DNA from 3 places in the Lysinibacillus sp. RC79 genome. Region 2 is predicted to be linked to each of the others. Evidence: riboswitches for the same ligand, from Rfam matches in the RefSeq annotation. Region 2 holds a riboswitch; each other region holds the start of a gene.

Region 1 (4,190 bases), on a different contig from region 2:
TGAAGTTGCTGTTATTGGTGTACCACATCCGGAGTGGGGAGAAACGGTGAAGGCTGTTTATGCAGCTAAAACAGATATTGACGAGGGCGGACTTAAAGCTTATTTAGAGGAGCATCTTGCTAAATATAAAATTCCACGCATCTTTGAACGTGTGGAAGCGCTACCACGAAATGCATCGGGCAAAATATTAAAACAAACCTTGAAGGGACAAGAGGTGAGATAGCATGAAGGTTTTACAACAGGAAGAAATGAAAACAATGAACTTTTTTAAAGATAATGATACACTGCATAAAATTTTAGAAATGATGCTAGATAAAGAGTTTGTGGACTATGCAACACGTGAGCTAACAGATTTCGGTGAGCTTTGTGCTGGAGATATTGATGTGAGAGCCAAACATACGGATAGAGAGGGTGAACCTCGATTACAAAGGTATAATGCCTATGGTGAAGAAGTGTCAGAAGTTTGGGTCAATGATGGCTATAAAAAAACAATTGAAGAAACATACAATACCGGCATTGTTGGCTATGTGCACAAGGATATTCCGCAATTAGGTAGAAAGGGCAACTATGTCTATAGCTTTGCTCAAGGCTATATACTGTCACATGCTGAGCCAGGCTTTTACTGTCCTGTTACTTTAACAATGGCAGCTGCTTATCTCCTTGATCATTATGCGAGTGATGAGGTGAAGGAACGCTTTTTACCGCATGTTTGTGCAACAGGAGATACGGAGCTATATGAGGGGGCGACATTTTTAACGGAGCGTCAAGGTGGCTCTGATGTTGGGGCGAATGTTGTAGAGGCAAGAAAGGACGGCAATCAGTATCGTTTATATGGGGAGAAATATTTTGCATCTAACGCGGGAATGTGTGGAGTAACCATGGTATTGGCACGCATGGAAGGGGCTCAGGCAGGCTCAAAAGGCTTAACATTGTTTGCAGCTCCATGGCGAAATGAGGATGGCACAGTTAATAATCTCCGCATTCGGCGTTTAAAGGATAAGCTTGGCGTTAGAGCAGTACCTTCTGGTGAGGTTGAATTTGATGGTGCGCTAGCTTATGTCGTAGGTGATCCGAATAAAGGAATTTATTATATGCTGGAGGCGCTTAATTTATCAAGAATTTGCAATGCGGTTGCTTCTATCGGCATTATGCGCCGCGGATATTTAGAGGCGAAGCATTATGTGACAAATCGTCATGCGTTTGGTAAGCCTTTAACGCAATACCCTATGATTCAGGATACACTTGGGAAATTCGCTGCCAAGCTTCATGTAGAAGTTGCCACGGTTTTTGATCTTATTCAGCTGTACGATAAAGTAACTAGTGGGCAGGGGAATAAAGAGGACATCATTTTGAATCGCTTGTATATTGCGATCATGAAAAAAGAAACGGCAGAGCAAGCTGTACATTATGCGAGTGAAGCCATTGAATTACATGGCGGAAATGGCTATATTGAAGATTTTGTTACACCTCGGTTATTAAGAGATGCACAGGTACTTACTGTGTGGGAGGGGACTGCGAATATTTTAGCTTTAGAGCTCATTCGTTTAGTTGATAAGTTTCATGCGCACGAAATGTTTGTTCGTGTCATGGAAGAACGTCTAGAAAAGCTAGCTGACAATCCATTAGTCGAAATTGTCGTGGATCAATTAGCAAAACTAGATGCAACTTTGCAAACATTTAGTCGTTTAGATGATGCAACAAAAACGTTTGAAGCAAAAAAAGTCGCTGAGAAAATGGCACATTTATATGAAAGTGTTGTAGCAGTCGAATGGGCACAAAGATTCGGCGGCAAATATGAGAAGCTAGCAGATATTTATTTAGAGCACACATGGGCGTTACGAGAAATGGGTGCACCGATGAAAACGGTACAGTATTTTTCAGATATAGTCTAACTTCTTTCAGTATGCCGGACATAATTGATTTGTTTAGGAGTCGTCTCGAATGGAGGCGACTTCTTTCATTTTCATGTATAATACAATCAACTGAATATTATAAAGGTTCTTTACTTAAGTAAAGTGAAAAGGGAAATCGGTGTAATTCCGATGCGGTCCCGCCACTGTATGTGTGAGTTTTTTCAATCTACGCCACTGAAATTTTCGGGAAGGCTTGAAAAAGCGTATGGAGCACGAGCCAGGAGACCTGCCTTTATAGAAAACACGTTGTAGCCTACGAGGATAGGATGGTGGATTTTGTATATGTTTTTTGTGCAAATTTGACCCCTCATTGTTTTATGATGAGGGGTATTTGTTTTGGAAGATGAATGTCGATAAATTTGAAAAAGTGGGCGATAAATCCATGAAGTTGGGCAATAAACTCACAATGTTAGGCGATAAAAAACTAAAATGTATCGATAAATCAGAAAAACAAAGCGTTAAAAACTATATGCACTAATAGAATAAGGGGGATTCACATGAAGAAATTTTGGAAAATAGGATTATCAGCATTTTTAGCTATTGGCTTGCTTGCTGCATGTAATACAAAAGAGGCAACAAATGACAAGCCGTCATCTGCAGAGCAACAAGAGACTGCAAAAGTAGATCAAGCAACATTCCCAATGACGATAACAGATGCTACTGGCAAGGATATTACGCTAGAAGCACCTCCTGAAAAAATTGTCTCTCTCATTCCAAGTAACACAGAAATTTTATTTAGCCTTGGCTTAAATGATGAAATAGTTGGTGTAACAGATAATGATGATTATCCGCCAGAGGTTACTAAAAAAGAAAAGGTTGGCGGCATGGATTATAATATTGAACAAATTATTGCTTTATCGCCAGATATCGTTTTTGCGCATGCATCGGGTATGGGTTATTCAAAAGGAGCAGTTGAACAGCTTGAGGCTGCAGGTGTGAAAGTATTTGTTGTAGCGGATGCCAAAAACTTTAATGAAACTTACACAACGATTGAACAGCTTGGTCGTGCAACAGGAAAACTAGAAGAGGCTAAAAAAATTGTCGCAAACATGAAGGCAAAAGTTGAAGAAGTTGAAACAAAACTTGAGGGTGTTGAGCCAAAAAAAGTCTTTGTAGAATCTTCTGATGAGCCACAGATTTATACAGCTGGTAAAGGTACATTTATGAATGAGATGCTAGAAATGATTCATGCCGAAAATGTGGCAGCAGATACAAATGACTGGTATCAAATTGATGCTGAACAAATTATCACGAAAAATCCAGATGTCATTGTTGTGGCATATAATTATGTACCAAATATTTTAACGAAAATTCCGCAACGTCCAGGCTTTGAGACAATTACTGCTGTGAAAAATAAAGCCATTGTGCAAGTGGATGAAAATACGACAAGTCGTCAAGGTCCCCGTTTAGCAGATGGTCTAGAGGAATTAGCGAAGGCCGTCTACCCAGAGGCGTTTAAATGAGTAAAACAATTGTAGCCTATGGATCAGCAATTACACTTCTTATCATTAGCATCTGGTGTGGAGTAGCGATAGGCTCAGTTCATATTCCACTAGAAGTAGTGTGGAATAAGGCGGCTGATGAAACAGCTGCCAATATTTTATGGAAGATTCGTTTACCTCGAGTTCTGCTAGCAGGGCTTGTAGGGGCATCACTTGCTATTGCAGGGGCAGCTTTTCAAGGCTTATTAAAAAATCCTTTGGCTGACCCTTATACGTTAGGTGTTTCCTCTGGTGCATCAGTTGGCGCAGTTATGACGATTTTCTTTAGTATATCAATACCTGTAGTCGGCCATTTTACATTGCCAATCTTTAGTATGATTGGTGCCATATTAACGATGGTAGCTGTTATGGGTTTTGCTAGAATAGTAGACCGCTCGTTAAAAATGGAAACTCTTATTTTAACAGGGGTAATATTTAGTTCATTTCTAGGTTCCCTGATTTCATTAATGATTGCATTGTCTGGTGAGGAGCTACGCCAAGTTATCGGATGGTTGCTCGGTTCAGTATCGATGCGTGGTTGGCCATACGTTCAGATGATCATCCCGTTTGTCATAATTGGCTCAATTATGCTTTGGACACAAAGACGCGAGTTAAATGTTCTGTTATATGGTGAAGAACGCGCGAAGCATTTAGGTGTCAATGTTAAGCGTAGTAAATATATTATTTTAGTGGGTGGATCAATGTTGACAGGAGCTGCGGTAGCGGTTTCTGGAACGATTGGCTTTGTCGGTTTAGTTGTTCCTCATATGACGAGAATGGTTTGGGGTTCCGATCA
Region 2 (4,190 bases):
CCCAAGTCTTCATAGTGCAAAAAGAGAGGAGTCATGGTAGACCCACTCTCTTTACATGCTCTTACTTTAAATCCATTTGAGCATAAGGGATATCATATTCGGATGCACGAGGGTTAAAATCTTTCATATTTTTATGGTATATAACGTTATTCGTTTCATATGAAATTGGATAGAATAATGCTTGGTCATGGAACATTGTTAAAATATCTTTATACAATTGCACACGTTCCGCTTCATCAGTACCAATTAATAATTGATGTATTTTGTCATCAATTTGTGCTGCATTATCTAGGCCCAATTTCGCTTCATAAACGCCATTTGCATTCGGCGTTGCTGATTCGTTTGCGAAGCTGTGTGGGTCTGTTGGCGGACCGTTTGTACGCCAGAAATTAATATCTACTTGATTATCCATCAATTTTTGGAGCCCTACCATAACATCAGCGCCTTCAAGGTTTAATTGGACGCCTATTTTTGCTAATTCCCCTTGCATTAATTCTGCCATGGGTTTTTGGATAGCATCCGTTGCAATATAGATTAAATCTAATTTAAGAGGTTGCCCATTTTTGGAACGGATTTTATCACCTTTTTGTAATGTCCAACCTGCTTCATCTAATAACTGCTTGGCTTTTTCTGGATTGAATAGGATTGGTTTTAAATCAATGTTGGCATATGGAATAGCATCCCAAAACAGTGTATTAGCAACTTTTTCTGTACCATGGGTAATACTCTCAACCATTTGTTCTTTATTAATAGCGTATTGAATAGCCTGACGTACTTTTAATTCTGCTAATGGTCCAGATTGTGTGTTAAACAGTAATGCACGTGTAGATAAAGGTTCAGATGTAGCAGTTTTGTATTTACCACTATCTTTTAAGAAAGTGTAGTTATCTAAGCTAATGATGCCACGACCATAAATTAAGTCTAATTCTTCATTTTCAAATGCCAGCGACATAGATTCTGAATCAGGAATAATTTTCACTTTTACTTTGTCTACCAATGGCTTTTCACCCCAATAATGTTCGTTGCGGCTAAAAATTGCATATTGATCTTTTTTGTATTCCGTTAATACCCATGGACCTGTTCCAATCGGAGCTTTAATACCTTTATTTGTTGCATCTCCCTCAGGGAATCCGTTATCCCCTAAGAAGCGAAATGGTCGAACAAACGCCAATTCGTTTAATACGGGGTAGTAGGGTGCATCTAACTGTAAACGAATTGTATAATCATCTTCTTTCACAACATCTACAATATGATTCACCATCCCCATCCAGGAGTGTGTATCACGATCTGCTAAAACTGCATTAAAATTACGAATAACATTATCTGCATTAAAGGCTGTCCCATCAGAGTATTTTACATCTTGTCTAAGATGAAATATGTAAGCTTTTTTATCGTCAGAGATTTCCCATCTCTCTGCTAATTTCGGGGATATTGTCCCGTCATCGTTATACTCTACCAATGATTCATACACCATTGCTTGCGCAGTCATTTGGTTTGGTAAATAAGTATGCGGATTTAAAGGCCCTATATCTAGCGGCCAGCCAATTGTTATCATTTTTCCTTCGTTATCTTTTGTTGTACTTCCATTACCTTCATTCGAGCTTGAACACCCTGCTAAAATGGTTAACATCAGTAATAGAATGAAAGGCAATAAATTCTTTTTGAATAACATTAATTTTGCTCCTGTCTATTTATTGGTGCTAGAAAGATTGAATTATTATACTTCTAATTTAAAACTCATAGCATTCGGGGAACGCCGCTAAAAGTGTGAATTGCGCCGCTAACCAAGCAAAGAATGCCGCTAAAACCCGAAATTCCGCCGCTAACCAAACAATTTGTCTTGCTAATTTCGTATAACAAAAACTACGAGGTTTCAAAGTTGTTTTTGTATTAAATACATAAAACTATGCTCTCTCTTTATTCGCACCTCACTTTGATGTAAACTACTAAGTTTAGAAAAAGGCATAAAAAAATCCTTATTCAAATATGAATAAGGATAGAAAAACTCATCATTAAAAGCCTTCCATCCATCTCCCTATCTTTCGTAGCTCTACAATGAATCTTATTACAAGCAGGCATTCTGGCTTATGAATCTTCATTTTGCTTCACCTTCCCAAGTACTTACTTAGTGGTATTTTTTGAAACAAAACTCCTCATTTACAGCTGCGGGACAGCATGGGATTTACACCCATTTTCCTTTTAATTGAGTGAAAAATTATTTTTCACCTAAAACTTGTAATGGTAATTATTAAATTTAGTAATAAACATAACACGCTTCAAAGACACACGTCAATTTTATTTTCTGAATATAATAAAGTTTCGAGATTTTTAAATGCTTTTTTATGTACACTCCATCAAAAAAGCCATCTCACACTAGTGAGACGGCCCCATTTCTATTGTTGATGTTTTTTTACCATAGACTCTGTAAAAGCCTGAGATTGTCCCTTTGGAATACTTAATGTTTGCCACTCAGTGCCCTTTAGTTGCTTAGCGATGTAAACGATTTGACCGACATGTTGTGAGTAGTGAGACATCTGTCTTTCGATAGCATCTATCACGGAATGCTGTTCTCCTCTTATCGTTACAAACCCTTGTAAATCAGCTTCCGTTAATCCTTGTAAAGCATCTAAAAATACTTGCCAGCCCTTTTCCCATACAGTCATAACCTCTTCTTTTGACTGAAGGCTATCGGTAAATTCATCATCACGATTTCTAGTTACTTTCTCACCATCTGTCGTTAGAAAGTCAATCCATCTCGATATCATATTACCACTAACGTGTTTTACGATAACGGCAATGCTATTGGATTCTGCGTTAAAAGCCCATTGTAGTTGTTCATGATCCAATTGTGAGAGTGTTTTATCGCCTTGTTCTTTCAAACTTTTAAATCTTTTTTGAACTACATTTAAATAAGTCTGCCCAATACTCATTCATGAACGCCCCCATCATTCGATTATTTTATTTCAATTTCCCCTGGCGTAATTGGCCACTGAAAACATTTACTCTTCCTAAATTTAGGTTTTACTATATAAAAATAGTCTAATAAAATTGTGAAGAGTTATATCATCTTACTTTTATAGTTTTGCTAATCGTTACCCAATATGAATTCTTTTACAAGCTCAATCATTTTCTTTTGCATATCTTCTTGATCAGCATGTTCTATTTGATATCCAATGTGGAAAACATAACCGTTATAATAAGTGTAAAGCTCATTTGCTAAGGTACTAGTTAGACGAACCTTCTTATTTTTTATATCAAAGTCATAGTAAAAATAAGACAATCTACCATTATCAGGTGTAGCGATTTGATGAAATAATGGATTTTCTCCGATCAAACCCTCATTCTTAATAGTATTGCCTAAAAAATCACTAATATCATGTGTAATATCATAGTTTACTAATGGATTACTATCTACATTTGTGACTGTAAAAATAGCAAATTGTTGATCTTCACCATTTAATGCTTTTTGTAAATAAGTAAATTGCATTTGATTTTGCAAGCGGCCATTAGTCATTTCTGAAGTTACAGCATAAACCTCCTGTATATTGGCCTTAAAAGGTAGTTTCTTAGGATCGATCGGATGAACGTTATTTCCCATTACCGTTGCTACTTCTCGCATTGCTTCAAAACCTTTCACAGGCTCGTAAAATTTGGGGTTTTTACGGTCATTGAGACGATCAGCTATTTGAAAATACTGACTATAGGTTACCACAGTTCCTTTGACCTCGGTGTTAAATAGATCTGTTAATTGTTTAGAAACTCCCTTCCCTTCTAGTTGCGAAGTATCAGTTGTCATTTGTAAATTACCATATTTTGTTAGCTGCAAGGCGACAAACAATAAAATGGAACACGTAATAGTCATTGTGACAACACTGTAGGACCAATGCCTCTTTTGCGGTGGATGTTCTTCATTAATTTTTATTTTTACGTTTCGGATAATTTCCTCTTTATGTACCGATATATCCTTCAACTCTCTTAATGTATGCTTATCCATTTAAAAGTACCTCCCATTCGATATCCTGAAGATCAATTTTTAATAATTCCTTCCCTTTTTTCAAACGTGATTTGACCGTACCTTCAGGGATTTCGAGTAGTTTAGCAATTTCTTTAATCGTCATATTTTCTAAATAAAAATATACAATTGGTTCTCGTTGCTTTAACGGTAATTTCAAGATCGCTTCATCTAAAAT
Region 3 (4,190 bases), on a different contig from region 2:
TACTAGCTGCAATTTCAGAAATTATCGGTGTTGTAGGTTTACGCTTTTATAGTCAGGAAAAAAACATACGTAATTTATTAATATATATAGGCGGCTTCGGAATGTCCTTTGTGCTTTTATATGCATCCTTTAACTATTTACAGCTAAGCATTGCCTATGTAGTTTGGGTTGGTATTGGTACAGTTGGTGCTGTTCTTGTGAATATTATATTCTTCGGTGAATCTAAAAACCTGACTCGAATTATTAGTATCATCGCCATTATTATTGGTGTGGCAGGCTTAAAAGCAGTATCTTAATTTGATTTGATTTCATTTCTTTATATTGTGGATATACCTTTTGAAATTAACTTTTTCGTTGAAACTTTATTTTATAACTATAGGTGTCTATTAAATAAAGTACAGCTCTTCGGCAAAACGAGGGGTTGATTTCAGTTCCGACTGGGCGCTTTGTCGCTGCCGCTTCGCTTTCGCGCAGATAAAACATTTGTTGCTGACGCTTCGCTTTCGCACAGAAAACATCCGCTACGCTGCAGGGTCTCGGGCCAACACGATGTTGGTCACGAAGGCATTATCACAGGATGTGATGGTTTTAGCCTTCGTTCCTCTATTGCTGATCCCCAAGGAGTCGCCCAGTCTCCACTCCAATCAACCACTTCGCTTAGCGTGTATCTTCTGGCATATCACTATAATTTATAGTGATAAACAATCCTCTAGATGCATTTATTTAAAAAATTTATTTCAATATGTATCAATCATGTAGTTTCTAAAGCTTGCTTCGCGAATTGCTCTGGGATATACATTAAATATGGTTTACCTGTAAGTGGATGTGTTTGAATATCGGCATAAACACCAAATACATCTTGTAATAATGCCGGTGTAAGTACTTCTTCTGGTGTTCCAAAACAAACAATTCGACCTTGTTGTAAAACATAAATTTGATCGCAATACATAGCTGCAATGTTTAAATCATGTATTGCAGCAACAACTGTTAAATGTAAGGTTTGGATTAAATCCATGAGCTGTAATTGATGCTGAATATCTAGATGATTTGTTGGCTCATCTAAAATCAGCACCTGCGCTTGCTGAGCGAGGGCACGAGCAACCATCACACGCTTTTTTTCTCCACCCGAAAGAGAGCTAAAACTACGTTTCTCTAAATGAGCGATACCTGTTTGGTTCAGTGCATCTTTTACAATTTGAAAATCTCGTTCTTGATCAAGCTCCAATAGTTTTTTATGGGGTGTTCTCCCCATACTCACTAAATCATGTACTGTAAAATCGAATAAGACTGGTGTTTCTTGACTCACAACTGCTAAATTTCGAGCAATGCTTTTACTCGGTTGCTTTAAAATATCCTGTTCATTTAATAATACTGTTCCACTTTCTGGTTTTAATAAACGATACATATTCTTTAATAGCGTTGACTTCCCACTACCATTAGGACCGATTAGACCAACAAATTGCTTGTCCTTTATTCGAATACTTACTTCATGTAATATACGTTCATCAGAAATGGAGAATGATACTTGTTTCGCTTCTAATGTCATATGTTTTAATCTCCTTCACCGAATGAATAATTGTTACTACGTAGCAGCCAAATGAAAAATGGACCTCCGCAAAAAGCTGTGATAATTCCAATTGGCATTTCCTCAGGGGCAATTAAAATTCGAGCAAGTGCATCTGCCCAAACTAAGAAAATCCCTCCTAATAATGCGCTAATCGGTATGACATATTTATGGTTTGAACCTACAATTAGCCGTACAATATGTGGAATGATTAAGCCGACAAATCCGATTGAGCCACTTACAGCAACAATCACACCAGTTAATAATGAAACTAATAAAATAAGCTGTATACGGAATTGTTGTAAGTTAACCCCTAATGTGACTGCTGCTTCTTCCCCAAGGAGTAATAAATTTAAGCTTCGATAGTGGAGCCATAACAAGGCAAATACTACAATAAAAATAATTGTAGGAATTAAAAGATTACCCCACTTAGCACCAGCTAGGCTTCCTAGCATCCAAAACATGACCGCCTTCATTCCGCCTTCTTGCTTCGACGTCATTAATATAAAGTTTGAAATAGCAGATAAAATAAAAGATACCGCCATCCCTGAAAGTAAAAGCCGAAAGACGGAAATCCTACCTCCAACACGTGATAAGAAGAAAACTAACCCCATTGCCGTGAGAGAACCTAAAAATGCAGATACAGAAAGAGCATAAACGCCTAGAAATGAAAAAGCACCTAAAATGATGACGGCTGTAGCACCAACCGTCGCTCCAGAGGAAATCCCTAAAATATATGGCTCTGCAATTGAATTACGAACAAGTGCTTGAATGGCTGCTCCAGCAATTGCCAAGCCTGCTCCTACAATAGCAGCGAGTAATACACGCGGAGCTCGGATTTGCCAAATGATAATTTCCTGTGCGCGACTCCAATCTTCTTCGATTGAATTTTGTATAATTGGGATTTTAGAAAGGATGACCTTCCATACATAAAGTGGCGTAACGGAAACCGATCCAACCATAATCGCAATTGTCATTGAAATGATAAGTACTAGAAATAGAGTCATTGATAGTAGTATAAATTTTTTATTCATCTGTTTATTAACTCCTATTCATTAAAATAAATGAAGAAACAAAAAGGGTATTCTATGCAAATGCGCATAGAAATACCCTTGATTAAACAACATCAGAAAGATTTCCTTCTACTATTGTCCGTAATTGCTTTCATCCTCGTGGGCATTACAGGAATTACTAATTGGCAGGTCTCCTGGCTTCGAATCAACGTTACTATGATTGCCTTCCCATTCTAGAACAGTGGCTAAATCATCATAGAACTCCTCTTTACAGTTGCGGGACAGCGTCGGATTTGCACCAACTTCCCTTTTAAGTGACACATTGTACAAGATGTCACACCATTAGCATCGAATATTTAAAATTATGACGATTCTATCATATATTTTAATAGTTAGTCTATAACTAACCATTATTTATCAAGTTAAGTAGGAAAAATACTTTTACGTTAACCAATAATAATTATTAAGTTGACACAAAATCATTATTTTTTTACACTAATATTATCAACATTACTTTTTAGGGGTGAACTAATGACAACAGTTGCGGAACACACGCATCACAAATTAAGAACAGTCGATCTTGCATACATTGGACTATTTTCAACATTGATGATGATAGGAGCTAATATTACGTCCATTGTACCTTTCATGATGGTTGGTGGAGTACCTATCACATTACAAACATTTTTTGCTATTTTAGCAGGGCTTATTCTTGGTAGTAGAAAAGGGGCACTCGCTTGTACTGTTTATATGTGTATCGGTTTAGCAGGTGCACCTGTATTTTCACGATTCAATGGAGGCTTTGGACAAATTATAAGTCCTACATTTGGTTTTATTGTCTCTTTTATAATAGCTGCATTTGTCGCAGGGCTTATTGTAGAACGCAGTGGAACGAAGAAAAGCTATGTAGTTGCAGCATTAGTTGCAACAGCTATTAATTATTTACTAGGCACAAATTGGATGTACTTTGCCTACAAGCTATGGGCTAGTGCTCCTGATGCTTTCACTTATAAGGTAGCATGGCTTTGGATGATGCCTCCTTTACCAAAGGATATTATTTTAGCTATATTTGCGGGTATTTTTGCACATCGCCTTCAAAAGGTGTTAAAAATAATTCCGATTAAATAAAGGGTCATCATCATAACATGTAGTTGATTTCCGTTCCGACTGGGCGCTCTCCTGTTCTTTCTGTCGCTATGGCTCTTCTATCCGTCGCTTCAGTTGACTAACTAGTTTTTCTGCAGGAGTGTCGGGGTATTAACCTCTATCTTAAACCCAATAAATAAAAAAATGTCCCATAAGTATATTGCATACTTATGGGACATTTTTTATTTATCAATTATACCTCGGCATAATTCCGTGACATCCGCCAGAGGCTTTGGGCCAACAGATGTTTATTGTGCGAAAGCGTAGTGCTAACGTAGCGACAGCAAGGTGTTTTGTCTGTGCGAAAGCGAAGCGACAGCAAAAGGGTTTCATCTGTGCGAAAGCGAAGCGACAGCAAAAGGGTTTCATCTATGCGAAAGCGAAGCGACAGCAAAAGGGTTTCATCTGCGCGAAAGCGTAGCGGCAGCGGCAACAACATGATGTTGGTCACTCAGTCGTTGCCACAG

Evidence for each region. Region 2 has a riboswitch for cobalamin ahead of nikA (nickel ABC transporter substrate-binding protein). Riboswitches for the same ligand answer to the same signal wherever they lie in the genome.
Region 1: another riboswitch for cobalamin. It lies ahead of ABH968_RS13650 (ABC transporter substrate-binding protein); the one in region 2 lies ahead of nikA (nickel ABC transporter substrate-binding protein).
Region 3: another riboswitch for cobalamin. It lies ahead of ABH968_RS21200 (FecCD family ABC transporter permease); the one in region 2 lies ahead of nikA (nickel ABC transporter substrate-binding protein).

Annotation. Positions count from the first base shown of each region.
Region 1 is NZ_JBGCCD010000012.1:122,392-126,581, reverse strand. Features, by position in the region: gene ABH968_RS13660 (class I adenylate-forming enzyme family protein) at 1-223, shown strand, start outside; gene ABH968_RS13655 (acyl-CoA dehydrogenase family protein) at 225-1,892, shown strand; cobalamin riboswitch at 1,979-2,161, shown strand; gene ABH968_RS13650 (ABC transporter substrate-binding protein) at 2,411-3,376, shown strand; gene ABH968_RS13645 (FecCD family ABC transporter permease) at 3,373-4,190, shown strand, end outside.
Region 2 is NZ_JBGCCD010000013.1:125,413-129,602, forward strand. Features, by position in the region: gene nikB (nickel ABC transporter permease) at 1-13, opposite strand, end outside; gene nikA (nickel ABC transporter substrate-binding protein) at 62-1,672, opposite strand; cobalamin riboswitch at 2,054-2,252, opposite strand; gene ABH968_RS14345 (DUF1572 family protein) at 2,394-2,930, opposite strand; gene ABH968_RS14350 (hypothetical protein) at 3,086-3,994, opposite strand; gene ABH968_RS14355 (RNA polymerase sigma factor) at 3,987-4,190, opposite strand, start outside.
Region 3 is NZ_JBGCCD010000029.1:16,612-20,801, reverse strand. Features, by position in the region: gene ABH968_RS21210 (DMT family transporter) at 1-296, shown strand, start outside; gene ABH968_RS21205 (heme ABC transporter ATP-binding protein) at 752-1,546, opposite strand; gene ABH968_RS21200 (FecCD family ABC transporter permease) at 1,552-2,598, opposite strand; cobalamin riboswitch at 2,744-2,936, opposite strand; gene ABH968_RS21195 (biotin transporter BioY) at 3,109-3,705, shown strand.